3 regions of the Shewanella sp. SM20 genome follow, and region 3 is predicted to be linked to each of the others. Evidence: predicted binding sites of a transcription regulator. Region 3 holds the regulator's gene; each other region holds the start of a gene.
The links. The regulator LexA, encoded in region 3, represses DNA repair genes until DNA is damaged. The targets are predictions, from matches to a motif close to TACTGTATNNNNATACAGTA.
Positions count from the first base shown of each region.

Region 1: dinB (DNA polymerase IV) is a predicted target of LexA. The motif match lies at 4,673-4,692, and genes of this name have one in related genera.
Region 2: L5M18_RS03955 (YebG family protein) is a predicted target of LexA. The motif match lies at 3,145-3,164, and genes of this name have one in related genera.

Region 1 is NZ_JAKKRK010000003.1:88,198-98,936, forward strand. Features, by position in the region: gene L5M18_RS02325 (methyl-accepting chemotaxis protein) at 1-1,450, shown strand, start outside; gene L5M18_RS02330 (DMT family transporter) at 1,604-2,536, opposite strand; gene L5M18_RS02335 (LysR family transcriptional regulator) at 2,629-3,528, shown strand; gene dinB (DNA polymerase IV) at 3,573-4,649, opposite strand; gene bfr (bacterioferritin) at 4,853-5,320, opposite strand; gene bfr (bacterioferritin) at 5,330-5,803, opposite strand; gene nqrM ((Na+)-NQR maturation NqrM) at 6,057-6,281, opposite strand; gene L5M18_RS02360 (FAD:protein FMN transferase) at 6,297-7,343, opposite strand; gene nqrF (NADH:ubiquinone reductase (Na(+)-transporting) subunit F) at 7,442-8,698, opposite strand; gene nqrE (NADH:ubiquinone reductase (Na(+)-transporting) subunit E) at 8,745-9,353, opposite strand; gene L5M18_RS02375 (NADH:ubiquinone reductase (Na(+)-transporting) subunit D) at 9,359-9,991, opposite strand; gene L5M18_RS02380 (Na(+)-translocating NADH-quinone reductase subunit C) at 9,991-10,739, opposite strand, start outside.
Region 2 is NZ_JAKKRK010000005.1:93,940-104,678, reverse strand. Features, by position in the region: gene prc (carboxy terminal-processing peptidase) at 1-1,419, opposite strand, end outside; gene proQ (RNA chaperone ProQ) at 1,448-2,077, opposite strand; gene L5M18_RS03960 (GAF domain-containing protein) at 2,358-2,816, opposite strand; gene L5M18_RS03955 (YebG family protein) at 2,834-3,133, opposite strand; gene L5M18_RS03950 (paraquat-inducible protein A) at 3,340-3,972, shown strand; gene L5M18_RS03945 (paraquat-inducible protein A) at 3,974-4,591, shown strand; gene L5M18_RS03940 (PqiB family protein) at 4,578-7,217, shown strand; gene L5M18_RS03935 (nucleoside recognition domain-containing protein) at 7,361-8,587, opposite strand; gene rsmF (16S rRNA (cytosine(1407)-C(5))-methyltransferase RsmF) at 8,811-10,256, shown strand; gene L5M18_RS03925 (TatD family hydrolase) at 10,540-10,739, opposite strand, start outside.
Region 3 is NZ_JAKKRK010000012.1:24,454-35,192, forward strand. Features, by position in the region: gene L5M18_RS07000 (efflux RND transporter permease subunit) at 1-320, shown strand, start outside; gene L5M18_RS07005 (ribonuclease T2) at 539-1,705, shown strand; gene L5M18_RS07010 (VOC family protein) at 1,782-2,555, opposite strand; gene mtr (tryptophan permease) at 2,704-3,960, opposite strand; gene plsB (glycerol-3-phosphate 1-O-acyltransferase PlsB) at 3,960-6,383, opposite strand; gene lexA (transcriptional repressor LexA) at 6,544-7,164, shown strand; gene L5M18_RS07030 (cell division inhibitor SulA) at 7,161-7,673, shown strand; gene coxB (cytochrome c oxidase subunit II) at 8,077-9,612, shown strand; gene ctaD (cytochrome c oxidase subunit I) at 9,622-10,739, shown strand, end outside.

The DNA.
Region 1 (10,739 bases), on a different contig from region 3:
TCAAGTGGCCGAGCGCAGCCTGATGTTTGTTAACGTGGGCACAGACTCTTACAACGACCTTTTAAAGCAGCACACTAATAGTATCTCTCTGGTTAAAGAACATATTGATAAATTTGCCGATGTGACCACAAGTCCCATCGCTAAAGATAAGCTCAATGAGTTGAATCACAGTTTCGATACTTGGCGAGCGACAACCACAGAAATCAGTAATCAACGCACCCAAAATGGCCGTAACGGTAGAACGACGGCGATTGATCTTAGTTTCGGTCAAGCAGCAACGCAATTCGAGCAACTACACCAGAACATTAATCATTTAATCAATGATTTAAATAGTAATACTACCGCAGCGATAGCCCAAGTAGATGATGATGCCAATCATGGACAACAGATGCAGTTAATTGCCTTAGCCATCAGTCTCTTGATCTGTATACTCTTTATCGTTGCACTGCCTAAACTCATCAGCAAACCGCTGGCGGTTTTACTCGCAAAAATCCACGACATTACCGATGGTGATGGCGATTTGACCGAACGAGTCCACTTAACCTCTAAAGACGAGCTTGGTGATCTCGCCAAGGCATTCAATCATTTTCTCGATAACTTACACGGTATTATCTCGCAATTTAAACAGTCTACATCAGAGCTCAACACCGCTGCCGAAGGTCTAGCCAAAACCAGCGCATCAGCAAAACATACCTTGATGGATCAACAAGCTGCAACCCACAGAATCGCCGATGCCAGCGATCATATTGCCGCATCAGTGCAAGAAGTATCAGTCAGTGCCAGTCATGCCGCCGATGCCGCTAAACAAGCCGACGTATTTACCGCCGACGGTCAGGCAAGAGTGAAAAAAACCATCAATGTGATTCGTGAACTTGCGGGAGATGTAGGCACGGCAGAAATGCAGATCAATAAACTCGAACAGGAAGGCCAACATATCGGCCGCGTGCTTGAGGTGATTCAAGCCATTGCCGAACAGACGAATCTATTAGCCCTTAACGCCGCAATTGAAGCGGCGCGAGCAGGCGAACAAGGACGCGGGTTTGCAGTGGTTGCCGATGAAGTGCGATCCCTTGCCTCTAAGACTCACCAATCCACCGAAGAAATTAAATTAATGATCGCCAATGTGCAAAATGGCACTCAAAGCGCTGTGGCGGCGATTAATATCGGTAATGAAAAGGCTATCTCAAGCGTAGAAGCCGCCAGTAATGCCGGTGAAGCCTTAGCGCATATTGCAGAAATGGTGAGCCAAATTAGTGAGATGAACAATCAAATCGCCCTCGCAGCCAAAGCGCAAACCACTATGGCCAATGAGAGCCATCAAAATATTCAACACATTGCCGAACAGTCGGAGGAGAGTCTACGAACCACTGATGAAATCTACGCAGCAAGCGTACAACTCTCGTCAATGGCGAGTAATCTCACTGCGCTGGTCAGCCGCTTTAAACTGTAATTTGTTGAGAGTGAAAGCTTTTATATAAGTTACCTTTTGTAAATCAGTGATGTTTGAAAGGTCCCCTCAAACGAATAAGGGAGCATAAACCTGTCGCAGTGATTATCTGAATTCAGGTGCTCCCTTATATTTAAACAGCAAAGCTAGCACCGATTAGCAGCGCTTAACCACTAAGCCTCTTGCCGCGCGTAAGTTGACTAACATAGGTAACATCAACGCAAGGATCACTATCAGCATCCCTACCAATTGAATTTCCGTCACCGCCTGCCCCATGGCTAACGCCGTTAATGCTGCAAAAACGGGCACGAGATTAAAAAAAATCGATGCCTTAGCGGGGCCAAGCGCCTTAACACCGTTAATCCAAAACAGATAACCGAGCACAGTGGCGAACAAACCTATGTAGAGCACGCTAGAAAAAGCCGTTGCCGACAGTTCCATCAACTCCAGCCAAGGGTGAAACTCACCTCGGCCAAGCCCAACCACGGACATAGACACACTGGCAGCTATCATACTCAGCAAGGTAAAGGGCAACACAGGCAACCAATGGCCGACCCGTTGCGAACAAATGGTATAACCACTCCACGCCAACATGCCGGCGGCAATCATCACATCACCTTGGTTAAAACTAAAGTTGAGCAACTGCTGCACACTACCGTTGGTGATCACTAGCAGTACGCCCGCCAATCCACCCACTAAGCTAAACACTTGTTGTCTGCTGAGCCATTCACGCTGTAATAGCGCATTGACGATTGAAGTCACCAGCGGGCTGAGCGCCATAATCAAGGCACCATTGGCAGCAGAGGTATGCTGCAGGCCATTAAATAACGCCAGATTTAAGCCGCCCACACCAATCACACCCACTAACGCTATGACAATATATTGCACCAAACTCAATTTGGGCCAAGCCTGACGAGTAAAAACGATATATAACGCTAGAGTCACAGCCGCAATGGTAAAACGCCAGAAGACGAGGGACTCTCCTGACATCTCCTCCAGCACTCGCTTAGCAATCGGAAACACACTGCCCCAGCTAAAAACGCAAATCAGTAGACAAACGAATGTCATGTAAGGTGTATGGGATTTCATATCGGCCTCTAGGGAGGTAATTGGGATTGAGCTTAGTTTATAAGTTTCATATATTATTAAAACCAACAAGATTGAGAGCTTAAATTCCAAATATGAAACTTAATTATTCCTTAGACGATATGCGCTTATTTTGGGTGGTGGCACAGCAAGGGAGTTTTAAGCTCGCGGCGCAGCACTTAGGCATTCCACCTTCAACCTTAAGCCGTCGAATCAATCTGTTAGAACAATCCTTAGGTCTGCGTTTACTGCACAGAGACGCCCATAGAGTCAACCTTACCGCCACAGGTCAGCGGTATCTCGAACGCTGCGGCCCGCTATTTATCGAGTTAAACCAGGTATCTGGTGAGTTGCATGCGGATAAACATCAAGCGGTTGGCAAATTGCGGATCTCGGCGCCCATCAATACAACCTATCGCTGGCTAGGTGAATCACTCAACGCCTTCCAACGGCATTATCCCAATATTGATATCGATTTAAGTCTGTCGAACATGAATATCGATGTCAGTGAAAACGCCATCGATATCGCCTTTCGAGTGGGCGAACCTAAAGATCCCGATTGGATTGCAAGGCCACTTACCACGATTAGCTTTGTACTTTGCACCAGCACATCGGCAACGCAGTGGCATGCGCTGCAATCCATTGAAGAGCTGGATCAGCATCCGGTTATCATCGCCAAGCCCACAAAAACGTGGCGTTTACAGCACAATAGCACAGGGCAAAATGTCGAGTTTGAACCAAGGGGGAATATCAAACTAGCCGTCGATGATATGGCGATTGCCTGTCAGGCCGTGGTGGCGGGGCTTGGGATTGGACTCATACCCATCAGCATGGCGAGTGAACAGATACGAAGTGGCAAACTCATTCAAATACTGCCCGAGTGGCAAGGTATTCCGCGCACCGCCTACTTGATGTATCGCGATCGGGACAACCTGCCCTTACGGGTCAGACTGTTAATTGATTTTATGTTGGCGAATCCACCCGAGGCTTATTGAGCCAATGCAGGCATGAGTCTGCGGCTTATCGACTCAATAAACGGCTAGAGTGCTAAATCCAGCTGAGTCTGGCCGTTTAAGCTTGTGGCGACGACAAGAGTAGAATCAGTAAGGCCAACTGAAATCCCCAATAGACGAATGCCGCGGCCTTCTTGCCTTTCCATAGCCTGTGCGAGTAGCTCATAGAACATTACAATCGAGACTTCATCGCTGCGGTGCTCAATTGTAGTCTGCTTGAAATCGTTAAACTTAAGTTTGACCACCTGTTTATGTATTTTGCGTTCCTTAGCACTGCGACTTAAACGCAACGACAGTTCTTGGATCAAACTCGGCATCACCTGCTGGCACTGCTCTAAGCTATAAATATCCTTTGCTAATGTGGTTTCAACCCCCACTGATTTGCGCTCTCTGTCGGCAGAAATCCCCCGTTCATCTATGCCTTGGGAACGCTCAATCAACACACCACCAAACTTACCGAATCGCGCTAAGAGCTCAGGTTTAGAATAAGCTTGCACATCACCACAGGTATTGAGCCCGAGCAAAGAGAGCTTTTCTGCGGTGACTTTACCAACACCGGGAATTTTACGCAGCGATAAGGTCTTAACAAACTCAGAAAGCGTCTCTGGCGTAATGACATATTGGCCGTTTGGCTTGTTCAGATCCGAGGCGACCTTAGCTAAAAATTTTACTGGTGCGATACCAGCCGATGCGGTTAAACCCGTTTCGGCTAAGATATCGCGACGAATCGCTTGGGCAATCAAGGTCGCAGAGCCCTTATATTGTTGGCACTCACTCACATCCAAATAAGCTTCATCTAAGGAAAGCGGCTCAATTAATTGGGTATAGCGAGAAAATATTTCACGAATTTGTAGCGACACTTCTTTGTAAACCTGCATCCGGCCTGGTACTAAAATCAGCTCAGGGCACAACTTAAAGGCATAAGCCGTTGCCATTGCTGAACGTACACCGAATTTACGTGCCTCGTAACTGCAAGTACTGATAACACCGCGACGGTCGCTACTGCCACCCACGGCTAAAGGCTTGCCACGGTACTCAGGAAAGTCGCGCATTTCCACTGCAGCAAAATAGCAGTCCATATCGATATGAATAATTTTTCGCACGTTGAATTCCTCCAACGCCAAAATACTGTATATAAAAACAGTAATCAAGTATTCCTGATAGATTTGGGGCCAATAAGATGTGGCCTAGCGCTGAAAAAGAGAACAAGACAAGTGTGAGGAACAACAGACATGCTTAATAACTGAGTTTCCTAGGCCATTACACTCAGTGGCCTAGGTATTTACTCAACCTAACAATCTAAGGCTCACATCTTAGTTTGCAGGTAGTTTTGCAGCCCAACACGGTCGATAAGCCCAAGTTGTTTTTCGAGCCAATACATATGGTCAGACTCTGTATCGTCGAGTAATACTTCAAGGATTTCACGTGTCTGGTAATCTTGCTTCTGCTCACACAGTGCAATCACTTTGCGCAAATCGTCCGCGACCTTGTATTCGTAGGCGAGATCATTACGTAGCATCTCTTCTACATCTTTACCTATGTTCAATGCCTCACGGGCGGCAACATTGGGTGTACCTTCGAGGAATAAAATGCGCTGCACTAATTTGGCTGCATGGGCTTTCTCATCATCTGACTCATGGGCGATACGCTCATAGAGTTCATTCAGGCCCCAATCTTCGTACATATGGGCATGGACAAAATACTGATCCATTGCCGAGAGTTCTCCCGTTAGGAGTCGATTTAACGCATCGATAACGTCTTTATCGCCTTTCATATCTTGCTCCTATTGGTCGCTAATTTGCGATTGTAGATAATTTTGAATACCGGTTAGCGTAATGAGCTCTTGCTGCGACTCGAGCCAATCTAAGTGCTCTTCTTCGTCTTCGAGAATATCTTCCAGCAGATCGCGGCTCACATAGTCCTGTTCGGCTTCACACAAGCTGATCGCATCACGCAGCAATGTAAGCTGCTCTTGCACCATGGCCAGATCGCAGTCGAGCATCTCTTGGCTATGTTCACCAATGCGAAGTTTTTCGAGTTGTTGCAGATTCGGCAGACCTTCCAAAAACAGCACTCGCTCGATGAGCTTATCGGCATGCTTCATATCTTGGATGGATTTTTTGTATTCGACGTGGTTTAACTTCTCTAAGCCCCAATGTTTAAACATGCGGGCATGGAGGAAATATTGATTGATGGCGGTCAACTCACAGGTAAGCACCCGATTCAGTTGCCCAACCACTTTAGGATGACCTTTCATAAGTTACTATCCTTGGTAAGCGTGAAAAGATTGATCTAAATCAAGCTTCTAGCCTAGTACAATTTATCGACCAACTCAAATTATCTTTATATTTCACTCACTTAATGATGAAAAGCATTCTCATTCCAGCTTAGATTAACTTGCTATCCCACTCTAATCCCAAGGATAAATCTCAAATGATTAACCCGTGTAAGAAAATACGAGGCAAAAAAATAGCCCCCTAAATCGGAGGCTATGATCGAATCAAGACTATTTAGATAATGCGGTCTTTCGTTAACTTTTCACGACGCGCTTCTTCAGCGGCCATACGACGTTTACGTTTGTCACAAGGGTCATCACAATCACACGCTTTTTCAATCCCTAGAACACCTAAACCGCCACAACTTCCTTCAACGGCTTTGCGCTTGATGAGATAACCAATCGACATGAGCAAAAAGAAGACTAACAAGATCACAAATGCCGCGATAAAAGAGGTCATGGTTTACTCCAAAAACTAAATAAGGAAAGGCTTGAAGGCGTCGCTGTAATAGACCTTAAATCCGTCGCCTTGCTTTTCGATTAGCATTATCGCCAAGTGTTCCTTCTTGGCAAGCTCCAATGATGCTTCTGTGCCCAAAACCATCATGGCCGTCGCAAAACCGTCGGCCGTCATACAATTTTGATGCAATACAGTCACGGATGCTAACTTATGATTTATCGGCAAACCAGTACGCGGATCGATTATATGCGTAAAACGTTGGCCGTCTTCTTCATAATAATTACGATAGTCACCAGAGGTCGCCATCGCCATAGTACCAGGTGCAATAACCTGCTGTACGGCTTCAGAGCCATCATTGGTCGGTTGCTCTATAGCAACACGCCAAGAGCTTCCATCACCTTTGGCACCTTTGATACTCAGTTCGCCACCGATTTCAACTAAATACCCTGTCGCGTGGTATTTATCAAGAATGGAAGCGATCTTATCAACCCCAAATCCCTTCGCGATTGATGATAAGTCTACATATAAATGGGTGTTGTGCTTACTTAGACGGTTACCTTCAATGGAAAGTTCACTAATCCCTGTTTTGGCTTTAGCCGCATCAATATCAGCCTGTGTCGGAACTTTCGTTGGACGCTTATCAGGTCCAAACCCCCACAGATTAACTAAAGGACCTAAGGTAATATCAAGTGCCTTATCCGTCACTTGATATAAACGTATTCCCTCTTGCACCACTTTTATGGTATCCGGTGAGACTTCAACGCTTTGCTCCAATGGCAATTGGTTGAAACGGGATAATTCTGAATTAGGCCGATAGGTCGACATCTGGTCATTGACCAGCTCAAGGGCTAAATCAATTTCCGCTTGAAGTAACTGCGCCGTCGGCATCTGCTCATTCGGGACGACTTTAATGTGATAAGTCGTGCCCATAGTGCTGCCGGCCAACGAAATGACTTCGTTTTGCTTTGAACAGGCTGAAACAAAAAAGGCCAGTCCCACGAGGACTAGCCAGTTAAATGAATGCTTTAGTGCTGAGGTATTGATCTTTAAGGTCTGAAACATAGTGACCTACTACTCTTATTTGGGCCCTTAAATGCAAAAGTTGCAGATGAAAGGTTAACCTCAACATCTGCAACTTTTCTATCTAGGACTAATGAACATTAGCCGCCGAAGTCATCCAACAGGATGTTTTCGTCTTCGACACCAAGATTTTTCAACATACCAATGACGGCAGCGTTCATCATTGGAGGTCCACACATGTAGAACTCACAATCTTCTGGAGCATCATGGTTTTTCAGATAGTTTTCATACAATACGTTATGAATAAAACCTGTGTAACCATCCCAGTTGTCCTCTGGTTGAGGATCTGAAAGTGCCACATGCCATACGAAGTTATCATTCTCAGCCGCTAGGCCGTCGAAATCTTCTACGTAGAACATTTCACGCTTAGAACGTGCACCGTACCAGAAGCTCATCTTACGTTTAGACTGAAGACGCTTCAGTTGGTCGAAGATATGTGAACGCATTGGCGCCATACCCGCACCACCGCCGATAAACACCATTTCTGCATCGGTATCTTTCGCGAAGAATTCACCGAATGGGCCAGAAATTGTCACTTTATCGCCAGCTTTTAAGCTCCAAATGTAAGATGACATCTTACCGCAAGGCAGTGTCAAGTTACGTGGTGGAGGCGTAGCAATACGCACGTTCAGCATAATAATGCCGAACTCTTCTGGGTAGTTAGCCATTGAGTATGCACGGATAGTTTCTTCATCAACCTTAGATTCAAGATTGAAGAAACCGAAGTGTTCCCAGTCGCCACGGTATTGTGCAGGTACATCAAAATCTGCATATTTAATATGATGAGCTGGTGCTTCGATTTGAATATAACCGCCAGCACGGAATGGTACAGACTCGCCATCAGGAATTTGCAGCTTCAGTTCTTTAATGAAAGTGGCTTTGTTATCGTTAGAGATAACTTCACATTCCCATTTCTTGATACCGAAGATTTCTTCGTCAAGCTCGATTTCCATATCGTTCTTAACGTTAACCTGACAAGAAAGACGACAACCTTTACGGGCATCACCTTTGCTGATGTGGTCAAGTTCCGTTGGCAAAATATCGCCGCCGCCAGACTTAATCACCACGCGACATTGGCCACATGAGCCACCGCCACCACACGCACTCGATACGAAGATACCGCTATTAGCCAAAACGCCTAACAACTTACCGCCCGCACCGGTTGTAATCGCTTTTTCAGGATCGTCATTAATGCCGATCGTGATGTCACCACTAGCCACTAACTTAGACTTAGCGAATAAAATCACTAATACCAAGATGAGGACGATAGCAGTAAACATACTCACACCGAGGTAAACCTCGAGCGGAGTAGATTTAAAAATACCAAGAATATCCATTAACTTATCCTTAGAAGGTCCAATTCAAGAAGCCGTTATGTGTCTCTTACAGAGACACACCTGAAAACGACATGAAACCTAAGGCCATCAAACCAGCGGTGATAAAGGTAATCCCTAAACCACGTAGGCCGTTAGGCACGTCGGCATACTTCAGCTTCTCACGGATACCGGCCATCAATACGATAGCTAATGCCCAACCCACTCCTGAGCCGAAACCAAACACCACACTCTCGCCCAGCTTGTAATCACGCTCAACCATGAATGATACCGCACCGAAAATTGCGCAGTTCACTGTGATCAAAGGTAAGAAAATACCTAATGCGTTGTACAAAGGTGGAAAGTACTTGTCCAGTGCCATTTCCAGAATTTGAACCAAAGCCGCAATCACACCGATAAAGGTAATGAATTTCAAGAAGCTTAAGTCAGCTTCAGGTGCGCCAGCCCAAGCAAGTGCACCAGGAGCTAGCAGCCCTTGATAGATAACTTGGTTTGCTGGGACAGAGATAGTTAACACTACAACTACCGCAATCCCTAGGCCCATGGCGGTAGTGACTTTCTTAGACACAGCCAAGAAAGTACACATACCTAGGAAGAAGGCCAGTGCCATGTTTTCAATGAAAACAGAGCGAATTAACAGGCTAATATAATGTTCCATCGCACTTACCCTTTTGCTTCAACTTGCTCTGGCTTATAGGTACGAATAATCCAAATCAAAACACCGATCAGGAAGAACGCACTCGGAGGCAGTAGTAGCAGACCGTTTGGTTGGTACCAGCCGCCATCAGAGATCTTGTGCAGGATTTCAACACCGAACAGAGAACCGTTACCAAACAGTTCACGTACGAAGCCAACAGCTAACAGAATCGCACCGTAACCTAAACCGTTACCGATACCATCCATAAAGCTCATCATTGGCGGTGTTTTCATCGCGTAGGCTTCGGCACGACCCATTACGATACAGTTCGTAATAATCAGACCGACGAATACCGACAGCTGCTTAGAGATCTGATAAGCATAAGCCTGCAGCAATTGGTCAACCACGATTACCAAAGAGGCAATAATGGTCATCTGTACGATAATACGCACACTGCTTGGAATATGATTACGGATCATTGAGATAAACAGGTTCGAGAACGCAGTTACCGCAGTTAACGCCAACGCCATTACCAGTGCAGTTTCGAGCTTGCTCGTTACCGCTAATGCACTACATACACCAAGTACTTGTAAAGCAATCGGGTTGTTGTTGACTATAGGTCCGGTCAGAACCTGTTTCAGTTCTTTAGCGTCAGACATTAGTTGAGACCTCCATTGCGTGCTTTTTCAATGAAACTCGCAAAACCTTCTTTACCCAACCAGAATGTCAGTGAATGTTGTACACCGTTACTCGTTAAGGTTGCGCCAGATAATGCATCTACACCGTACTCAGTGCTAGCAACAGTTGGGTTTTTCGTTACGCTGATAGCGAGTTTACCTTGCTCATCAAATAACTTTTTGCCATGCCATTTCGCTTTCCACTGAGCATTTTGCACTTCGCCACCTAAGCCCGGCGTTTCGCCGTGCTCGTAGTAGACTAAGCTTTGCACTGTGTTTAGGTCAGCATCCATAGCAAGGAAGGCATACATAGTAGACCATAGGCCATAACCATGGATTGGCAGAATGACACTGGTTAATTTACCTTGGCCGTCACGAACAAGATAAACCACAGCCTTATCAGCAACACGTTTCACTGAAGCGATGTCATTCTCAGGTACAAATGAGGTTTTCACATCACGAGACGCTTTACGTTGATCATAAGTGTCAGCATCAACACCCTCAACCCAAGCACCCGTTTTCAAATCGACCAGTTTAGCTTCGATGTGTTTGCCGTATGTATCCAGAATTTGCGCTTTGGTCACTTTGCCCGCTTTAGTATCGATAAGACCAGCGGCTTCCAGAATGTACTTTTGCTTATCAAGCAGTTTATTTTCTGCTTGAGTCGGTCTCAGTAACACTGCTGCAGTAGACACAAATATCGCACAAATTAGACACAGGCCAACGACGA
Region 2 (10,739 bases), on a different contig from region 3:
ACGGTCATAATCTTGCAATGCGGCAGCAAAAATTTCAGAGGCTGAAGCACTGTAACGGTCAACCATCACAGTCAATGGTCCTGCATAACTGGTTTTACCGTCGTTATCACGATGCGCAGACACTCGTCCATCGGCATCACGAATTTGCACTACAGGGCCCATATCGATAAAAAGTCCCGTCAGCAGCACGGCTTCCGTTAATGCACCACCACCGTTACCTCTAAGGTCGATGACTATGCCTTCTACTTTGGCGTCGTTTAACTTCACGAGCTCTTTTTCAACGTCCTGCGACAAATTCATATAGAAACCAGGAATTTGGATCACACCGACTTTGCGATTTGCGTACTCGCCGTCTTTAGGCTCAATCACCTTAGAGGTTGCAGCTCTATCTTCAAGACGAATTTTGTCGCGAACTAAGGTAACGTCGAACGGCTTCGCATTCGAACCGCCTTTCTTCGGTAAAATTTGCAAAACAACTTTACTGCCCTTAGGACCTTTGATCAGATCAACCACGTCGTCTAAACGCCAGCCGATCACATCAACAATTTCACCGCCTTCTTGACCGACGCCGACAATCTTGTCTTCCGGCGACAGTTTTTCACTGCCCGCAGCAGGGCCGCCAGTAATTAAACTTTTAATGACAGTGTAATCGTCTTCAAGTTGCAGTTGAGCACCAATGCCTTCAAGGCTCAAGTTCATTTCCATTTGGAAACGTTCAGCATTGCGTGGTGAAAGGTAACTTGTATGTGGCTCAATGCTACGGGAGAAGGCATTCATCACGCCTTGGAACACGTCTTCACTGTTAGTTTGAATCAGCCGTTTAATGGCGTTGTTGTAACGCTTTTGGAGGATATCAACAATCTCAGGCCATTTCTTACCTGTGAGTTTAAGATTTAGTGCATCGTATTTAACACGTTGACGCCATAACTCATTAATTTCTGTCTGGTCTTTTGGCCATGCGGCCTCATCGCGGTCGTACTCATAGGCATCACCGGGCGCAGAAAAATCCATCTCTTTGTCTAATAGAGATAAAGCATAGACAAAGCCTTCATAGCGGCGCTTTTGGACGATATCAAACATTTTATAGGCAGGCTCAAGTTCACCAGAACTGAGCATGTCATCGAATTGGGTTGCATAAGGTTTAAAACTATCGACATCCGCTTGGGTTAACACATTGCGGCGATAGTCTAACTGCTGTAGATAACGATCAAAAATTTGCGCAGAAAAGGCGTCATCAAGATTGAATCTATGATAGTGCGAACGAGTGTATAAGTCCGTTACCCTTTTGCTCGCAACCTTATGTTGCGCTTCCTGCTTGAGAGTGGGTAACTCGCTGATTTGAATCGTGGGTGGTACGGCCCAAGCCGAGAATCCGACAAAAACAGTGGCGATCGAGGTAGCCAAAGTGAGTTTTCGCATCAACAAGTTACTCCGTTTTAATAAATGATTACAGCAGGATATGTTCTGCTCTAACTTTAATCGTTAGGCCACTATCAAGCTGAACATGAATATCTTCCTTGTTAATGTCAGTAATCACACCGGCTACGGGTGTCATACCTAATTTAACATTGACGCGTTGTTTTTTCGTTAAATCAGTCAATTGTGCTTGAACATAATTGACGACTGGCGCTGCAGCTTTTGGTGCAGGCTTAGCAGGACGCTCAGTTTTAGGACGCTGAGGAACGGCCACCTTTTTAGGTGCTTTCTTCGCCGCAGGCTTAGGTGCAAGTGCTGCACGTTTCGCTTTGGCCTTATCCTGACTCTCTTTCAACATGGCTTGAGCATGATCAATGTGCTCTTGCTCTAACTCGCCGCAAGGTTCGCCATCCAGGTTTACGCGTTGTGCGCCCGCTTTAACGCACTTTAAATAGCGCCAGCTGCTGGTGTAACGTCTCAAGGCAACTCTGAGCTGAGTTTTACTGACTTTAGAATCATCAGCCAACCTTTCAGCCAAATCTTGAAACAATCCGATTTTTAATGGCTTAGTTTCACCTTCAGCAATAAAGCACAAAGGAAATGTTTCATACAAATACGCCAAAATTGCATTGGTGTCGGTCAACTTTTCTGTTGATTCCATCATTACTTCCACAGTCAAAAAGGGACATCGATTCGAGGTGATATATATCAGCTTCTTACATGTCGTTTATCTTCGTTAAACTCAATATTGAGTCAACGTACAAATTAGCATCCTAGCCGCGTTTACTAAAGTTAAAAAATATACCTTAACAAATTTTGTCAGCTCAAAACACTAAGCTTATTCATTGCATGCCAATCAAACCAGCTTAATGCGTGCAGGCGCATATTATAAGGCGCACGCCACCGATTGCGACTATGAATTATGCGTTATTGTACGCAAATTAATCAAATAGGCAGTTTTCAAAACTTTTAACCAGTAATTCCAGCCCCTTTTGGTCTTCTTCATCGAAACGATCGAAGATAGGACTATCAATATCGAGCACGGCAACCACGTTACCTTGCGCACGAACTGGCACAACGATTTCAGAATTACTGGCAGAATCACAGGCAATATGACCATCAAATTGATGGACATCAGCCACTCGCTGAGTTTGATTAGTGAATGCTGCTGTACCACACACACCTTTTCCTAACGGAATGCGTGTACAAGCCACTTTACCTTGAAACGGGCCTAGTACCAGTTGTTCGCCACGCATGACGTAGAATCCCACCCAGTTCAGCTCAGTTAAATTATCATTGAGCAAGGCTGAAAAATTCGCCATCGCCGCAACAAGGTCATCTTCCCCTTCCAACAAGGCCAAGGCTTGACGGTTAAGTGACTCATAAAATTTCGATTTCATTACATTTCCTAACAATTTTATTCTGCTGCTTCGGTCTTTTTAGCCGCTTTTTTCGCTGCAGGCGGATTCGTTGGCGTACTATTAACCTGAACGGCGCCTTTAAGCAAGTTCGTCAGCTCATCTTTATTGTTAGCAAAATAGAATGCGAGCTTTTCACCCACACTTTCATCTATACCCAAATCAGCTTTTTGAATGAAGGGGATAAGGTTATCGGCGATATCGAGCATCTTATCGTAGGCATCAGCCTCCTTCTTAGATGTGAATGTCATCTTTTCAACCCCTTCTCTGACCACGACAAACTGTGTTATTACTGCCATGACTGCCCTCGCACTGTTTTTATATACAGTAACTAGAGTGACATAGATTGAACTTGTGATGCAAGTGTTCTGATTAATCTGATATTATTAGCGTACTTTCGTTGCCAAGATTATAAAGCGCTAGACGTGGCTTAACAGCTAACTAGCACGACACTTTGCACCGATCTCGCTGTTATTACTCCTATTAGGCTAATATATATTTTTATATGCATGAAAACGCAGCAGAAAATTCAGTAACCCTATGCCGCTCCTGCGATTTAGCAGTCCGCAAACGTGCCTTGCCAAGCGGCGTTAGAGCACTCTGTCCTCGTTGCAGCACTGCACTTTATGACACGCCATACTGCTCTGTGAATGGTATGTTAGCCCTATGTATTTCGGCATTAGTGTTTTATTTCCCTGCCAATTTTTTACCCGTACTCGAGATCCACTTTTTCGGCAGTATTCGTACTACTACGGTTTTCCAAGGGGCATTTGCAGTATTTGACCAAGGCTATTGGGTTGTAGGTGTCGCCGTACTTGCCGCAGCTGTGATAGGTCCAGGCTTATTACTGTTATCGATATTGACACAGATTTTAATTGTAAAATGGGGGTTGAGTAGCCTTTTTTGGCGTAACTCATTGAAGCAGTTATTAAAATTTCATGGTATCTTATCGCAGCTCACTATGCTGGAAATTTATGTGATCAGCTTCTTAGTTTCATCATTTCAGCTATCTGATTTTTCGGACATTTATTTTGGTATGGGCACATTTTGCTTCACTATGCTGTTTCTCGTGACCTTGTTTCTACAAAGAGAATACGATTTAGAACATATGTGGACGTTATTGGAAGGTCATAGCTGATATGAAACAACAAGGTAAAGATATCGGCCTATGTCTCTGTAAAGTGTGTCGCCAACTCAACAGCAGTGAACTCACGCACTGTCAGCGCTGTGAAACTGAGTTGCACGTCAGAGACTATTCCAGCCTGCAAAAAAGTTGGGCTTTGTTGATTACCGCTGCCATCTTGCTGGTGCCAGCCAACATTTACCCTATCACTATGCTGACCAATCAGGGGCAAGTGCGGCACGACACCATTTTTTCGGGCATTTTGCATTTAGTGCATTCAGATATGCTGCCTATTGCCATCATAGTGTTTACCGCCAGTATTTTAGTACCATGGATTAAAATCATCGGCTTATCCATTTATCTGTGTGCGATCAGCTTTGATATTCCGATTTCAAAAAAGAAATTGATGGTGGGTTTTCACATCATCGAATGGATTGGCCGCTGGTCAATGCTCGATTTATTTGTCATCTCAATCACAGTAGCATTAGTGAACATGGGACAATTACTCGACGCGAAACCCGCGCCTGCGGCTACCGCATTTGCCTTGGTTATTCTGTTAACTCAGTTAGCCGCAAAAGTTTTAGACACTCGTTTACTCTGGGATCGATTGGAACCTCAAGATGACACAAATTGAATCGCCGAAAGTTGTAAAGAAAAAACTCTTTTCGCCCATTTGGCTGCTTCCTATTGTCGCGTTGGCATTAGGTGCTTGGCTGGGCATTAAGAGCATTAAAGAATCGGGGGTTGAAATTCAAATTCACTTTCCGAGCGCCACAGGGATTGATGTGGGTAAAACCTTAGTCAAATACCAAGGTTTGACTGTCGGTAAAGTGAAAGACATTGGCATAGATGACGATCTCAAAGGTGTGAACGTCAAGGTCATGATGGACTACCGCGCTAAGCCTTTCTTGAATAAAGAAACCCTCTTCTGGCTTGTCACACCTAAAGCAAGTATTACAGGTGTTGAAGGCTTAGATGCGCTGTTTTCCGGTAACTACATTGCTATTCAACCCGGTAAAGGCAATGCATCAACCTTCTTCGAGGCAGAACGCCAACCGCCGCCGATGCAAATCGGCTCAGAAGGTGTGATGGTCGAATTGACCTCCGATAAACTCGGTTCGCTCGATGTTGGCTCGCCAATATTTTTCCGCCAAATCCCTGTGGGTAGCGTGGTCAGCTATCGTTTAGATGGCAATCAAAGAGTCATTATCAGCGCTTTCATTCAAGAGCAATACGCGCGATTAGTGAAGAAAAATTCTCACTTTTGGAATGTTTCTGGCGTCAAAATTGATGCTTCACTAACTGGAGTTAAAGTCAGTTCAGAGAGTTTGGCATCCATTCTGGCTGGCGGCGTGAGTTTCAGCTCTGACGATAAAGCAGACATAGCTAAAAACGGTGACGTTTTTTCGCTTTATGATTCAGAAACCACCGCCCTTGGCGGCATAGAAATAAACCTAACCATGGCTGACGCTAACGGTATCGACAAAGGTACCCGCATCGTTTATCGCGGCATGAGCATTGGCAGTATTTTAAGTAAACAACTCACGTCCAATGGTGTTACAGCCGTGGCTAAGTTTGAACCTCAATACGGTTCACTGTTAACTAACGACGGCGTGTTTTGGCTTGAAGGTGCTGATATTTCCCTCTCAGGCATTAAGAATCCAGAACGCTTACTGACAGGTAGCGTGATCAACTTCCTGCCAGGCATCAACACCAAAAGCGCGGTACCAAGCAGCTTTGCCTTACAAGCCAAAGCGCCTGATTTACTGCAATCGAAGAAGCGTTTCTTGACCTTAACCTCAGCCGAAAACATGGGCATTTCAGCGGGCGCTCAAGTTCGCTTCAAGCAAATCCCCATTGGTTCAGTGCTTGCGGTTAAGTTAACCAAAGATTTATCGGCAGTGGAATACCAACTCGAGCTACAACCTGAGTTTGCCAGTCTAATTCGCATCGACAGCTATTTTGTGCCTGAGTCGGCATTAACGGTAAACGCATCGTTAGACGGGGTCTCAGTCAAAGCAAGGGATTTTACAACGCTCACTCAAGGTGCAGTTAGCTTGATCCAAGGTCAAAGCGACACACCTTTAGCTGCTAACAGCGCTCTGACCCTCTTTAGCTCTGTGGATGCCGCGACAGCTTTTTATGATCGTCAGCAGCAAGTGCATTTAACGTTAATCAGTCAAGATGGCGCCGATGTCAGCCAAGGCTCACCGATTTATTATAAAAAAATGCAAATTGGCACAGTTGACTCAGTGAACTGGCAAAGCAAAACCGAAGACTTCGCTATCAAGCTCGCCATAGACAAACAGTTTCAACCCTTGCTGAAAAAGCCAAAAGTATTCTGGCGTAACAGCGCCGTGGATATCAGTGCCAGTCTTGCCGGTATTGATGTCGCCGTTGCCCCGCTACAAGGGGCATTAAAGGGCAGCATCAGTCTGGGACTGCTTGATAGCAATGACAAAGTGAGCAATACAACCCCGTTAAAACTCTATGAGAGCAAGCAGTTGGCATTAACTCAGGCGCAGGCAATTCGCCTCACATTACCCGCCTCCAGCAAACTGACGGCCAAGGCCGCGATTCGCTATCAAGGTCATCAAGTGGGTGAAGTGTCGCAGGTGAAGCTCAATGCGGATCTTAATACACTCACAGCTAGCGCATATCTCTACGGGGAATATGCCGAACATTTCAGCCGCAGTGACTGTGAATATCATTTAGTGGATGCACAAATTTCTCTGGCGGGGATCAAAGCGCCAGAAACGCTGATCACAGGTCCTTACATAGGAGTATTACCGGGTAAGGGCAGTCAAAAAGCGACCCAGTTTGTTGCCAACCTCGCTGCCAGCAGCTATGCCAATGTTGCCGAAGATGCGCTGAAATTCATTCTAGAAGATACTAGCCTAGGCTCAATGAAAGTCGGCACACCTATCTTCTTCCGAGGGATTAAAGTCGGTCAAATCGACGGTTATAGCCTATCGACACAGGGTAATAGTGTATTGATGCAGGCCCATATCGAGGCTCAGTACAGTCACTTAGTGAATCAAAGCAGTCAGTTCTGGGATGCCTCAGGGATTAAAGTCGATGTCGGCCTCTTTTCAGGTGCACAAATCGAAGCGGGCTCGCTGGAAACCTTACTCGCTGGCGGCATCAATGTGGCGACTAAGGACACGACTCAAGGGGATAATCGTTTAGCGACTGGCACAGTATTAAGATTGCAACACAAAGCCGAAAACGAATGGCAGCAATGGGCACCAGCCCAGTAATTCTTTTCATCAAAATACTTACACCAACGCACTAATATTAAAGCTCTTACAAATAAATCAGGCGCATAATGCGCCTGATTTATTTTTAGCTTCTCGAACTGTTATTGGCACATTCTAGGGTGCTCAAGACACTTGCCATCCTGTTAACCATAAAACCAATAGCAAACAGCAATTGCGGCGCTGATCCCCGCAAAGTCCGCGGTTAAACCGCAAGCTAAGGCGTGGCGTCCATGGCGAATACCCACAGAACCAAAATACACAGCAAGAACATAGAAAGTGGTTTCAGTGCTACCCTGAAAAATCGCCGCTAATCGACCCGCAAAGGAATCTACTCCGTGGTGATCCATTGTCTCAAGCATCATGGCTCTAGCGCCTGATCCACTAAAAGGTTTCATTAGCGCGGTCGGCATTGCATCGACAAAACGCGTATCAAAACCCAATATCCGCACACCAGTGGCAATCAAGTGCAACAGATAATCCAAGGCGCCGGATGCGCGCAGTAAACCAATCGCTAATAACATGGCGAGCAAATAAGGGATCAACTGGATAGATTGAGCAAAACCCGCCTTCGCCCCTTCAATAAACTCATCATAAACCGCCACCTTACGGATGCCCGCAACAATCACGAAGGTAAATACCAATAACAGCAAAATACCATTGCCCATTGCCGTCGACACTGTGCCAATGGCCTCAGCACTTAAGGTCATCAGATAAAAACCACTCGCCACTAACCCTGAGAGCATCAAGGCGCCATAACCGAGCACCACTGAGTTTAATAATGAAATCCGCTGCACTAACGCCACAACCAGCAAGCCCGCCAATGTCGATGCCGAAGTAGCCAGTAAAATCGGCAAGAAAATATCCGCAGGCGCAGCGGCACCTTGCTGGGCACGATAAAGGAATACCGTCACAGGCACTAAGGTCACAGAGGAAGTATTGAGTACTAAAAATAAGATTTGCGCATTAGTCGCCACGGTTTTTAGCGGATTTAAACTCTGTAAATCATGCATCGCCTTTAAACCAAGTGGTGTGGCAGCATTATCTAACCCAAAGATATTCGCTGTTAAATTCATCGTGATACTGCCAAAGGCCGGATGCCCCTTGGGCACTTCAGGCATCAAACGGCGCAGTAATGGCTCAAACACAAAGGCAATAGCGCCGACAACGCCAGCCTTTTCTCCTACCTGCATCAATCCCATCCACAGGGAAAGCACGCCAATCAGCCCAAGGGAAATTTCAGCAGCAAGCTTAGCACTCGCAAATAATGCGGCGACCGAAGCCGATAGGACTTCTATGTGCCCATTGAACAGTTGCACTGCTATTGCAAGCAATGCTGTGATAAAAAAAGCCAACCACACGCGATTCAGCACGCTAATCCCCTTATTTTTATTTGTTTTTATTCTATTAGCTCATGGCTACTGAGTGCTAGCTTTATGGCGACTCATTCCAATATCGCTCAAATCGTCAAGCATAAACATTAAATCACAATAGCAGCCTTGGCTGCTCGGGAGAAAATCTCAGACCCAATAAGGGATTATGATATACTCGCGCCAGTTGATACACAGTCTATTTTCCTATGGTTCAATGAAATCAATGGTCCAATTAAATCAAAATTTTATCGATACAATCACCCAAGAACTCCCCGCCCATTTATCCATGGACGAGTTTATTGCCGCCTGCGACAGGCCGCTTAGACGTTCAATTCGGGTCAATACCTTAAAAATCAGCAGTGACGACTTTAAGACCTTGATGCAACCTAAGGGCTGGACGTTCGATCCTATTCCTTGGTGTGAAGACGGATTTTGGATCAGTTACGACGAAGAAGAACAGCTCGGCAATGCCTTAGAGCACATTCAGGGTCTATTCTACATTCAAGAAGCCAGCTCTATGTTGCCGCCGACCGCACTATTTACGCCTAGTGCAAAGTGGCAGTGCGTACTCGATCTCGCCTCCGCACCCGGTTCAAAAACCACGCAAATGGCCGCATTAATGCAAAACCAAGGCTTATTGGTGGCGAATGAGTATTCGGCGAGCCGCGTGAAAGTATTGCACGCCAATGTGCTGCGCATGGGTGCGAGCCACTGCGCCCTCACTCATTTCGATGGCCGTGTATTTGGCGAATACCTGTACGAAAGTTTTGATGCCGTGCTTATCGATGCGCCCTGTGGCGGTGAAGGCACAGTGCGTAAAGACGCCGATGCACTAAAACACTGGAGCCTAGACGATGTGCTGGCGATTAGCGAAACCCAAAAAGCCTTAATCGAATCGGCGTTTCTCGCCCTGAAACCCGGTGGCAGTTTGGTCTACTCAACCTGCACCTTAAACCGCCTCGAAAACCAAGGCGTGTGCGAGTATTTAAAGCAAGTCTACGGCGATGCGGTGCAATTTGAATCCTTAAGCGATTTATTTGATGGTGCAAATCGAGCTACAACGCCCGAAGGCTTCTTACATGTCTGGCCACAGATTTACGACAGTGAAGGTTTCTTTGTCGCTAAATTGACAAAAACCGCCTCAGTGCCGCGTTTACAACCAGAGCCTAAACTACAGAAAAACTTTCCCTTCACGCCCGCATCAGCGAAACAAGCCCAAGGGATCAAAGACTATTTTCAGCAGGATTTAGGCATCAGCTTACCAGACGAACTCATCATGGTTCGCGATGATGAATTCTGGCTATTTCCGCATGAATTCAACGCTTTTATCGGCCGTATGCGCTTTCAGCGCATTGGTATTAAACTCGCCGATAACAGTAAACACGGCTTTAAAGTCCGCCATGAAGCGATTATTGCATTAGCAGGAAAACAGCTCAGCCCAACCGCAAAAACGGTCGATGTGAGCGATGTTGAAGCGAAAGAATATTTGATGGGGCGAGATATTGCCCTAAACACCGCAGTGAAAGCTCAAGGTGAAGTGATCGTCTGTTATAGCGGAGCACCATTAGGCATGGCGAAACATTTAGGCAATAAGTTAAAAAACAACCTACCCAGAGACTTAGTGAAAGATAAAGTGTTACTGCTACCAGAACAGACAAAATCGTTATAATTTCGCTGTTTTTTAGCGATAAATAACCTAAAAAAGAAGAAAGTGAGCGCGACTATAAGACAAAAGCTCGACTACACTGAGTCTATTGTAAAGCGCACTGCATGGCGCTTTCACCTGTAGCGCACGGCTCTTCAATGAGCCATTCCCCTAGGCCCAAACAGCTTTAATCGTTTTGGGCCTTTTTTTATGCCAATATCTTTGAGCCAGTGCCTTTATGCTTGAGTCTTTTTGCCACGGTGTTGGCAATCACGCAATCGCATAAAGTGATTCAAAGCACTTGCAGCTAACGGCCAACTAAACGCGCTGCATCTTTGAATAAATTAAAGAAGTTATTGCTGGTGTATTCAGCAAGATCTTCGTAACGCTCACCTCTAAGCTCTGCCACAAACTCAGCCACATCGCGCACATAGGCAGGCTGATTCTCTTGTCCACGGTGTGGGATCGGCGCCAAATAAGGCGAGTCCGTTTCAACTAGCAGACGAT
Region 3 (10,739 bases):
GGGTAGTAATGCTGGTGTATCTCAATAACGCCATCAAGCACAGACAAGAGAAAGATAATTACCACAGCGTCAGCGACTTAAAAGAAGCGTTAATGGAAGGTGCCGTTATGCGGATCCGCCCCAAAGCCATGACAGTAGCGACCATCTTCTTCGGTCTACTCCCCATTATGTGGGGTGCAGGATCGGGTAACGATGTGATGCAGAAAATTGCCGCACCTATGGTCGGCGGCATGGTTACGGCCCCATTACTGTCACTGTTTGTACTACCCGCACTTTATCTACTGATTTACTCGCGTAAATTAAAGAAAGACGCGGCGTAATTGAGTGTACGGCGCTAGAACACCGATAAAAATCCCCTCAAACCATTAAAGTTTGAGGGGATTTTCTCATTCAATCAGATTAAAAATCTAATTTTACAACAGTGCCATATACCACTCTGGGTAAAATAAGCCTCTAAGTTTATAGCGCTTATGTGTACCATTGACTCAGTGCCACACAGAATTGACTCAATTCACTGCCGCAGGAAGGATTCCATCACATGACCAAGTCATTTTGTTTAACCATCAGCCGGATATGGCCGCAAGCACTTTCCCTTAAAACCCCATCACGCGCATTACTTGCCGCATTCGGTTTATGCGCTGCGCTCATCATTACAGCACCCGCCTTTGCCGCACCCGCAACCGGTGAATTCGTTGCCGACAAACGCTGTGAGCTATTTCAATCGAAAAATAAGCAGACGAATCCAGACCAATGGCAGAGCAATATTGGTGAGCGCTACCCTGTACTTGAAATCCTCGGCAATAGTGCTAAACCTGATTGGCTAAGAGTGCGCACCAATGCGGTGAAGTCTCCCATGCGTTGGATCAGCGGCGATTGTGGTCAATATCTATCTAATGTTGCTGACAGTAATTTATCAACACCTGCAACGGCGGCGGAACCGGCGCAAACCACCACGGCATCGGACATCAAAGCAAAAAGCCGAGATAGCCTTAAAGAGCATGGTACCCCAGAGAAACGCCAAGGAAATCAATGCCGAATCGGCGGTGAATTTGACGCCAACGTGCTGGCATTAAGCTGGCAAAGCACCTTTTGTGAACTCTATGGCCGCCGTAAAGCCGAATGTCGCGCCCTCAGCCAAACGCCAGAATCGAGCCAATGGCAACACTTCAGCCTGCACGGACTGTGGCCGAATAAACAACAATGCGGCACGCGATATGGCTATTGCAGCACAGTCAAACTGCAACCGAATGATTTCTGTACTTATCCAGAGTTTGAACTGAATCCATCGGTGCGCAAAAATTTAGAAGAAGTCATGCCAAGCGCCCAATATGGCACCTGTTTAGAACGCCACGAATGGTGGAAACACGGCACTTGCCGTAGCCAAGACCCTAACGAGTACTTTTTATTGGCAACCCAGCTGACCCAAGCGGTCAATGCCTCGGCATGGGTACAAAAATTTATTCATGACAACATAGGTAAGAGTGTCAGTAAAAGTGAGTTAAACCAAAGTTTTGATAGCAGCTTCGGTCAAGGCGCTCACACTAAAATGAGTCTTGAATGTGGCAAGGGATTACTGAGTGAAATCCGCATTAACTTGCCCGAAGTCATTAAAACTTCTGACTCCTTACCTAGCCTACTCGCCAAAGCCAATAAGGCCTCAAAAGGCTCCTGCCCTGAAACAATCATGATTGATAACGCTAATTAAACAAATAGTTAGACAAATAAAAACGGCGATTTAGCGTCGCCGTTTTTAACCTTAATGACAGCACTTAATATGCCAGTCACATCTGATTAAGCTTGATCACCGCAAAGGTAGCGCCTTGGGCGTCAGCAATGACAGAAAATCGTCCCACATCAGGGATATCACTAGGCGGAATGCACACTTGCGCGCCTAACGCTTGGGCTTTTTCTGCAAATGCATCGCAATCGGCTACTGCAAAATAAAGCAGCCAATGGGGAGAAATATCGCCCCATTCGGGCATTATCGTCATCATGCCGCCGATGGATTGACCATTAAGCTGCCATTCTGAGTATTCAATGTCAGGCATGTCACTCGGCATGTTGGTCCAAGGGAAGATTTTGCAGTAAAAGGCTTCTTCAGTACGCGGCTCTTTGCAAGCCAGCTCAACCCAGCAAAGGGTATTGAGTTCACCCTGACGGCGAGCACCTATGTGGTTCTTCGCTTGCCATAAAGCAAAGCGTGCGCCTTCAGGATCGCTCACCTGCGCCATCACGCCCGCATCACCCACAATATGCGGCCCCATGTGCACTTGGCCGCCCGCCGCTTGAATCTCTGCAATGCTGGCATCGATATCATCGACGGCAAAGTAGATACGCCAGTGGCTGGGGATATGTGCTTCTGACTCAGGGATTTGATACATGGCGCCTAAGTCATCTCCCGCTAAATTAAATAGCGAAAAGTGACCTTCAGGGATCGGCATTTCAACCGAGTTCCAACCAAATAACGCTTGGTAAAATGCTGTTGTTCCCTGCCAATCATGGCTTGCAAGTTCAACCCAACATGCATGTCCTTGTGCGTACTGAGTCATTTTCATTATCGGCTCCTTTGTTTTAACAATCATTCGAGTTAAGCCTGAGTTTGTATTTCTGTCCAGTATTCAGGTTAAAAAGATCTGTAAGACAAAACTCAACCGCTAAAGACAAAAAAGCCCTCACATGGAGGGCTTAAATCATCACAACAAATTAGGAATATTGCGGCAGTAAATTTGCCATCGCGAGCAGATGACATGCACCCGTGACTATGCCAAATAACACCACAAGAATAATCAGCGGTGTACCGCCTATCACTCTAAAACCTGTGCTATCGGGGAACAACTGCCGCGATTTATAGGCCATCAGCGCCGGGACAATTACCGCCCATACAGTTGCCGCTAATGCCGCAAAGCCAATCGCCACCAAGAAGCCATCGGGAAACAGTAATCCTAAAATCGTTGGCGGCACAAAGGTCACTAACGCGGTTTTCATTCGGCCAGAGCGTGAATCATCAAAACCAAACAAATCGGCGAGATAATCGAACAAACCTAAGGTCACCCCTAAGAAAGATGAAGCCACAGCCAAGTTGGCAAACAAGGTCAACATACTGTTTAACCAGCTACTCGCCATCACCTCAGACAAAGCGCCCACCAACACACCCATATTGCCGCCTTGGGCAATAATGTCGATAAACTGGCTGCGGGGAATATTGCCCATAGTTGCCGCTAACCAACAGGCATAAATCACCAGTGCGATAAAGGTGCCGACGAAAATCGCCTTGATAATGGTGGAGGAATCTTTGCCGTAATACTTCACTAAGCTGGGAACGTTACCATGGTAACCAAAACTGGCGAGACCAAAGGGCAGCGCCGCCCACAGATAAGGTGAAAAGCTGTTATTACCATCGGGTTCGAGCAACTTAGTCACATCAATTTCGATCAATAAATTGCCGATCGCGAGGAAGAAGGTAATGATCATACCGCCGAGCATAATCGTGGTAATGCGATCCACGGCCTTAGTGCTGATCAACACTATGCTCGCCAATACTATGGCAAACACTAGCCCTGCCACACTTTGCGGTAACTCAATTCCCATGCCCTGCAAGCTGTGATTCACAATCGAGCCACCGCCGCTGATATAGGCATAGGTCAAAATATACAGCACGAACGCGATGGAAACGCCGTTCACTATCCGCCAAAACTGCCCTAAGGTTTGCTTGCTTAAAGTATCGAAGCTAGCACCCGGTTCGAAATGCAAATTGGTTTCGAGTAGCAATAAGCCCGACATCAACATGCAAAACCAAATGCCCAATAACATTAAAATCGAATAGCCAAACCACATACCTGCACCGACCACGGGCAGAGAAAACATCCCAGCACCTACGGTCGTGCCAGCAATAATCATGGCGCCGCCGAGCAAGGACTTACCTGCGGGCTTATGCTTAGCCGCATTCATATGATTTGCCATTAAACTGTATGCTCCGCGGTGACACTCGCCACTATCGTTTGTTTCACTGACGGACGTAATAAGCTATTGGCTTGATCTCGTATGCGATTGATATTGGACTTATCTTGGTTATCCGCTAGATATCCCAATTCTTTGAGCTTAACGCTCAAGGTGCCGTAAAGTTTCTTATCGTAGAACTCTGGCGCAGTAATGCCATGCAAAGCGCCTAAACGCTGGGCAAGTAGATGACTCTCAGACTCAAGTTCTGAGCGCTCCATCTTAGGTCTGTTCGCTAACAGATTGAAGATAATGGCATAGCGTTGCAGAGTTTCGCTCACTGAACTGGCTAACAATAATAGTTGGCTAGTGTGTTCAGGCACGACAGTTAAGGTATCAGTCTCAACCACTAACCCTTGTTCAATGAAGAAATCCAGCACTTGATTGACATAGGCAGGTACATCCTTAATGCCCATGAAGAGTTCGGCTTTCAGCAGTGGATAAAAATCGGCAACGATTGACACAACTTGCTGACGCGGGATCTGCTCATTATGCGTTAAACAACTCGCAATTAATGACGGTACAATAAATAAGTGGATGATATTGTTACGATAGTAAGTCATAGACACTGCCTGACTCGTCTCGATAGACACAATTTCACCTAAAGGATCGGCGCAAACAACAAACTTGTTCAGCTCTAAACCTTGCTGCACTAAATGCTTACCATCACCTTCGGCAACCGAAGTATAAGTAGTGTAAGGCACTTTTTTGAGTAGAGTCAGATACAGATCAAGCTGACGTTCCAGCAGACTGCGCTCTAAGGCATTTTGATCTGTGGCCAACAACACTAAACTCGTCAAGGTCACCGAACTCGCCGCCGCCGCATCGTTAATATTCGTCATCACTCGATTCGCCAGCACGTTTACCGCTGGCGTTAACCAGCTTGGTTTTTGCTCAGGATCATCGGCCAACTCAGTACGCCAGTTTGGCGCGCGCTCATTTAAGAAGTTTTGCAGAGTAATCGGCTCGCCAAAGTTCACATAACCTTGGCCGAAATTACCAAGTTTGCGAATCGCACCAAACACCTGCCACACAGATTCTTTTTTCTTTTTCTTACCACTTAACTCTTTATGATACGTCGCCACTTCCATCACATGGTCATAGCCTAAATACACAGGCACTAGCGTGACTGGACGCTCGATACCGCGCAGCACACTGTTCATCGTCATGGCGATCATGCCAGTTTTCGGCGCCAACAGACGGCCAGTACGTGAACGGCCACCTTCGGAGAAGTATTCCACCGAATAACCTTTAGCAAACAGCTGATCTAAATACTCACGAAATACTGCGGTGTACAGCTTATTGCCATTAAAACTACGGCGGATAAAGAAGGCACCACCGCGACGGAACATAGGTCCCGCGGGCCAGAAATTGAGGTTAATGCCGGCAGCAATGTGCGGCGGAACCATGCCTTGATAATACAAAATATACGATAACAGCAGGTAATCCATGTGGCTGCGATGGCAAGGCACATAAACAATCTCGTGGCCATCGTGGTGTAACTGCCGAACTTGCTCGGCGCCTTTAATGTTGATCCCGCTGTAAAGCTTGTTCCACAGCCAAGTTAAAAAACGCTCGGCAATACGCACTAAACTGTCTGAGTAATCGGCAGCGATTTCATCGAGATACTCAATAGCCGTCTCGCGCGCTTGGGTCTCAGAAATCTTTTTACTGGCGGCTTCTTCTTGAATCGCTTTGCGCAGCGACTCAGATTTGAGTAACGAATGAAACAGTGCTTGGCGGTTTGGCAGCACAGGCCCTGTCATTACCTTACGTTGACGACGGAAATGCACGCGCGCAACCCGTGCTAACTTATGGGCAATCCCCATGTCGGTGCCATGTTCGTCAGCCATGTAACGCAGGGATACGGCATTCGAAAACTGCACGAAGTTATGTCGACCTAAGAACAGAATCATCAAGCACTTGCGCAACCAAGTCGGGTTTTCCCGCTCAAATACGGCCGCCTTCATAGTGTCGTCTTCTTTCCCTGGCGTGCGACCCCAATACAAGCTCACGGGCACCAGTTGAATATCCAATTCAGGACGTTCCTTATGCACGGCTAACAAACGCATAAAGCATTCGAGGAAAGGCTCATTACCAGCACGTTCGCCAAACAGTGGCTTACGTCCTTGAAGACAGACAACCCGAGGCGCAGTCACACCATTAGCCACTAGAGGCTCATAAGGGCTTGGTAAACCTAACTTAGCCGTTATTTCGCTCAAAGCAGCTATGTCACTAAGGGATTCAGTTTTCATCACATAAACAAGGGGTCTGGAAGCATCCAGATTCAGATCGGCAAAGGGATCCTGAGGCACCACAATAGTGTGCACTAAGTGTTTTTGGATCCAACGTAATGATTTCAACCAAAGAGAGTCGTGTTTAGGCATTATTCTTATGCAATTAAGTGCGTTTACTAGCCCGATAGAATACCAGACTATGGGCAATATTCGCTAATTCTCTCCAACATAGCTAAAAAGTGGTTAATACTTGCGCTGCAAATAATACTGTATATACTAACAGTAACTGTATAGAAAAACAGGAAACACCATGAGACCTTTGACGCCACGCCAAGCTGAAATTTTAGAGCTAATTAAACGAAATATTGCCGATACTGGCATGCCACCCACTCGGGCAGAAATCGCAACCCGTTTAGGTTTTAAGAGCGCCAATGCGGCTGAAGAACACCTTAAAGCGTTGGCAAAAAAGGGCTGCATTGAGATCATGCCAGGCACATCTCGAGGCATTCGTCTGCCTGCGGAAATCGAAGATTTGACTGAAACAGGTTTACCGCTCATCGGCCAAGTGGCCGCAGGTGAACCTATCCTCGCCCAAGAACATGTTGAACAGTACTACCAAGTCGACCCAAGCATGTTCCATCCCGCCGCCGATTTTTTACTGCGAGTAAAGGGTGACAGCATGAAGAATATCGGCATTCTCGAAGGTGATTTGCTGGCAGTTCATAAAGTAGAACAAGCTAGAAATGGTCAAGTGGTTGTCGCTAGAGTCGATGACGATGTCACTGTTAAACGTTTCGAAAAAAAAGGTAATGTGGTCTATCTACATGCCGAAAATGAAGATTACTCCCCGATTAAAGTGGATTTAGGCTTCCAAAGTTTAACAATTGAAGGACTCGCCGTCGGTGTGATCCGTAATGGAGATTGGCTATGAATAAACTACTTGGCAATGCCCCCCGCCATCCGGGCTTGTGGCTCGATGAAGTCCGTGATGCCGACTATGACTGGCACCATGCGCCTATCGCCTGTATGCCAACTAAGACTCAAGGTCGCCAAGAATTAATTCATCTGAGTGCACAACTCGCTCAGTTAAGCCAACAGGGCCGTTGGTTAGTGCTCATCAACCCACCAAGTATTGGCTACAAGCAAATGCTTGCCAGCGCAGGTGTGCGTATGGATAGAGTTTTGCTGGTACATGCTAAAGATGAAGTCGAAACCCTGTGGGCGATGGAAAAAGCCCTGACAAGTGGTACGTCCAGTGCAGTCATTACTTGGACTCAATCATTAGATGCGCGGGATAATCGACGCCTACAAATCGTGGCTAAAAGTGCCCGAGCTATGGGCATAGTGCTTGAAGACGTAAACAGTCACTTACATGCCGACGTACGCATTGAGCAAGGCAATCTCTTCGGTCAGCAATCTTTTTTTAGCGCTGTACACTAAATATTCATTTAATTTTTTACCTTGAAAGCCGCCTCACCTATGAATGTGAGGCTTTTTTTTGGCAATTTTTCAGATAATTAGATAAATAAGTGATCTTGATCAATATTTAAACAGCAAGTATGGTTGGTTAAGTCGGTGATGATATATCACCTTCCGTGGTCAATGAATCGAGTATTTATCGAACTCGAAGCGCCACTAAAAATAGAGAACAGATTTATTTCAGCAGTATGTGCCAGCGTGGCTAATTACCAGCAGTAACAATACTTGATTAAAAGTAACAGCCGCCAACGCACGTTGAAGTCAAAAAAGCTTTTTTGGGAACTGAAGAGTTTGCATAGAGTTGAGACTTACTGTGTTGCTCTTCTTTGTAGTTGCTATTCGCAATTGGCAGAGGAGAAGTCTTGTGAAGCAATTGTTGTATTGTTTACTCGTGGTGCTTTTCGCACCACCGTTGACCGCCGCAGACATGCGGTTCAACATGACCCCTGGCGTGACCGAGATCAGTGGCAAGGTTTATCACTTGCACATGACCATCTTGTATATCTGCTGCGCAATAGGCCTAGTGGTCTTTGGCGTCATGATTTACGCCATGATCAACCACAGAAAATCCAAAGGCGCTGTCGCGTCCCACTTTCACGAAAGCACTAAAGTTGAAATCGCTTGGACGATTCTGCCATTTATCATTTTGATCTTAATGGCGATTCCAGCGACAAAAACTTTAATCGCAATGGAAGATCCCAGTAACGCCGATCTCACCGTAAAAGTGACGGGGTCCCAATGGAAATGGCATTACAGCTATTTCGATCAAGATATTGATTTTTATAGCATACTGACAACACCCAGAGCACAAATCGAAGGCACCGAAACCAAGGGTGAAAACTATCTATTGGAAGTCGATAAACCGCTCGTTCTACCGATAAACCGCAAAATCCGCTTTCTGATGACTTCAGAGGATGTCATCCATTCTTGGTGGGTACCCGCCTTTGCCATTAAGAAAGATGCCAACCCTGGATTTATCAATGAGGCCTGGACTCGCATCGACAAACCCGGCATTTATCGTGGTCAATGCGCCGAACTCTGCGGTAAAGACCATGGTTTTATGCCTATCGTAGTACAAGCCTTACCCGAAGCCGAGTTTGAGGCTTGGGTCACAGAGCAAAAACAAGCCGCAGGTGCTGCGGCTGAAGCCGCTCAAGCCGCTTTATCACAAACCCTAAGTAAAGAAGAGTTGATGACTCTAGGCGAACAAGTTTACCTCGGGCACTGCGCAGCCTGCCACCAGCCCAATGGCGAAGGATTGCAAGGCGTATTTCCGCCCCTTAAAGGTAGCCCGATTGCAACGGGACCGCTCAGCGGCCACCTTGAAATTGTGCTCAACGGTAAAACGGGTACAGCCATGCAAGCGTTTAGTAAACAATTGACTGCACAAGAAATCGCGGCAGTGACTACCTACGAGCGTAATGCTTGGGGCAATAATACTGGAGATGCAGTGCAAGCCAAAGACGTCAACGAGTACATGAACGGCAATTCTGCACAAACATCCGCCGCGGTACCAAGCAGTACAACCCCGACACCCGCTCCTGCAAAAGACGTCTCAGCTGCAGTCGATCCCGCAAGCCTCCCCACACTCAGCCATGACGCCCTCATGGCCGAAGGTGAAACTGTCTACGCGACCTTCTGTGCTGCCTGCCATCAAGTGACAGGTGCAGGAATACCACCCGCCTTCCCCGCGCTAGTGGGTAGTGCTATCGCCATTGGACCAGTCGCCAATCACATCGATATTGTGATGCACGGCAAAACGGGCACGGCTATGCAGGCATTTGGCAAACAGCTTAGCCCACAGCAACTTGCAGCAGTCATTACCTATGAACGCAATGCTTGGGGTAACAATACCGGCGATACAGTGCAACCTGCTGATATCGCAAGTCATGGACAGTAGGGGATAATGATGAGCACTACGACTCAAGATCAAACCGCAGCCCATGATGACCATCATCATGGTGCGCCAAAGGGCATCATGCGCTGGCTGCTAACCACCAACCATAAAGACATAGGTACTTTGTATTTATGGTTCAGCTTCATTATGTTCTTAACCGGTGGCGCTATGGCCATGGTGATCCGCGCTGAACTCTTTCAACCTGGATTACAATTGGTCGAGCCCAACTTTTTCAACCAAATGACAACTGTTCATGGGTTGATCATGGTATTCGGCGCGGTAATGCCGGCCTTTACAGGGCTAGCTAACTGGCTGATCCCGATGATGATAGGGGCGCCAGATATGGCGCTGCCACGGATGAATAACTGGAGTTTTTGGATACTCCCCTTCGCCTTTACTATTCTTCTCAGTTCGCTGTTTATGGAAGGTGGCGGACCTAACTTTGGTTGGACCTTCTACGCACCACTATCAACAACTTATAGCCCAGATAGCACGGCGCTCTTTGTATTTTCTATTCACATCATGGGGATAAGTTCGATCATGGGCGCGATCAACGTGATTGTGACCATAGTGAATTTACGCGCGCCAGGCATGACATGGATGAAGTTACCATTGTTTGTCTGGACTTGGCTTATCACGGCATTCCTACTGATCGCAGTTATGCCCGTACTCGCGGGCGCAGTGACTATGGTGCTGACCGATAAGTTTTTCGGCACGAGTTTCTTCGATGCGGCGGGCGGCGGCGATCCTGTGATGTTCCAGCATATTTTCTGGTTCTTCGGCCACCCTGAAGTTTACATCATGATCTTGCCGTCCTTTGGCATCATCTCTGCCATAGTCCCAGCCTTCAGTCGTAAACCCTTATTTGGCTATGCATCCATGGTTTATGCTACGGCTAGTATTGCAATTCTGTCGTTCCTCGTGTGGGCGCACCATATGTTCACCACAGGTATGCCAGTGTTTGCCGAGCTGTTTTTCATGTATTGCACTATGTTGATTGCAGTGCCAACTGGGGTGAAAGTGTTTAACTGGGTTGCCACTATGTGGCGCGGCTCACTCAGTTTCGAAGCGCCCATGCTGTTTGCTGTAGCCTTTATCATACTCTTCACTATTGGCGGTTTTTCGGGATT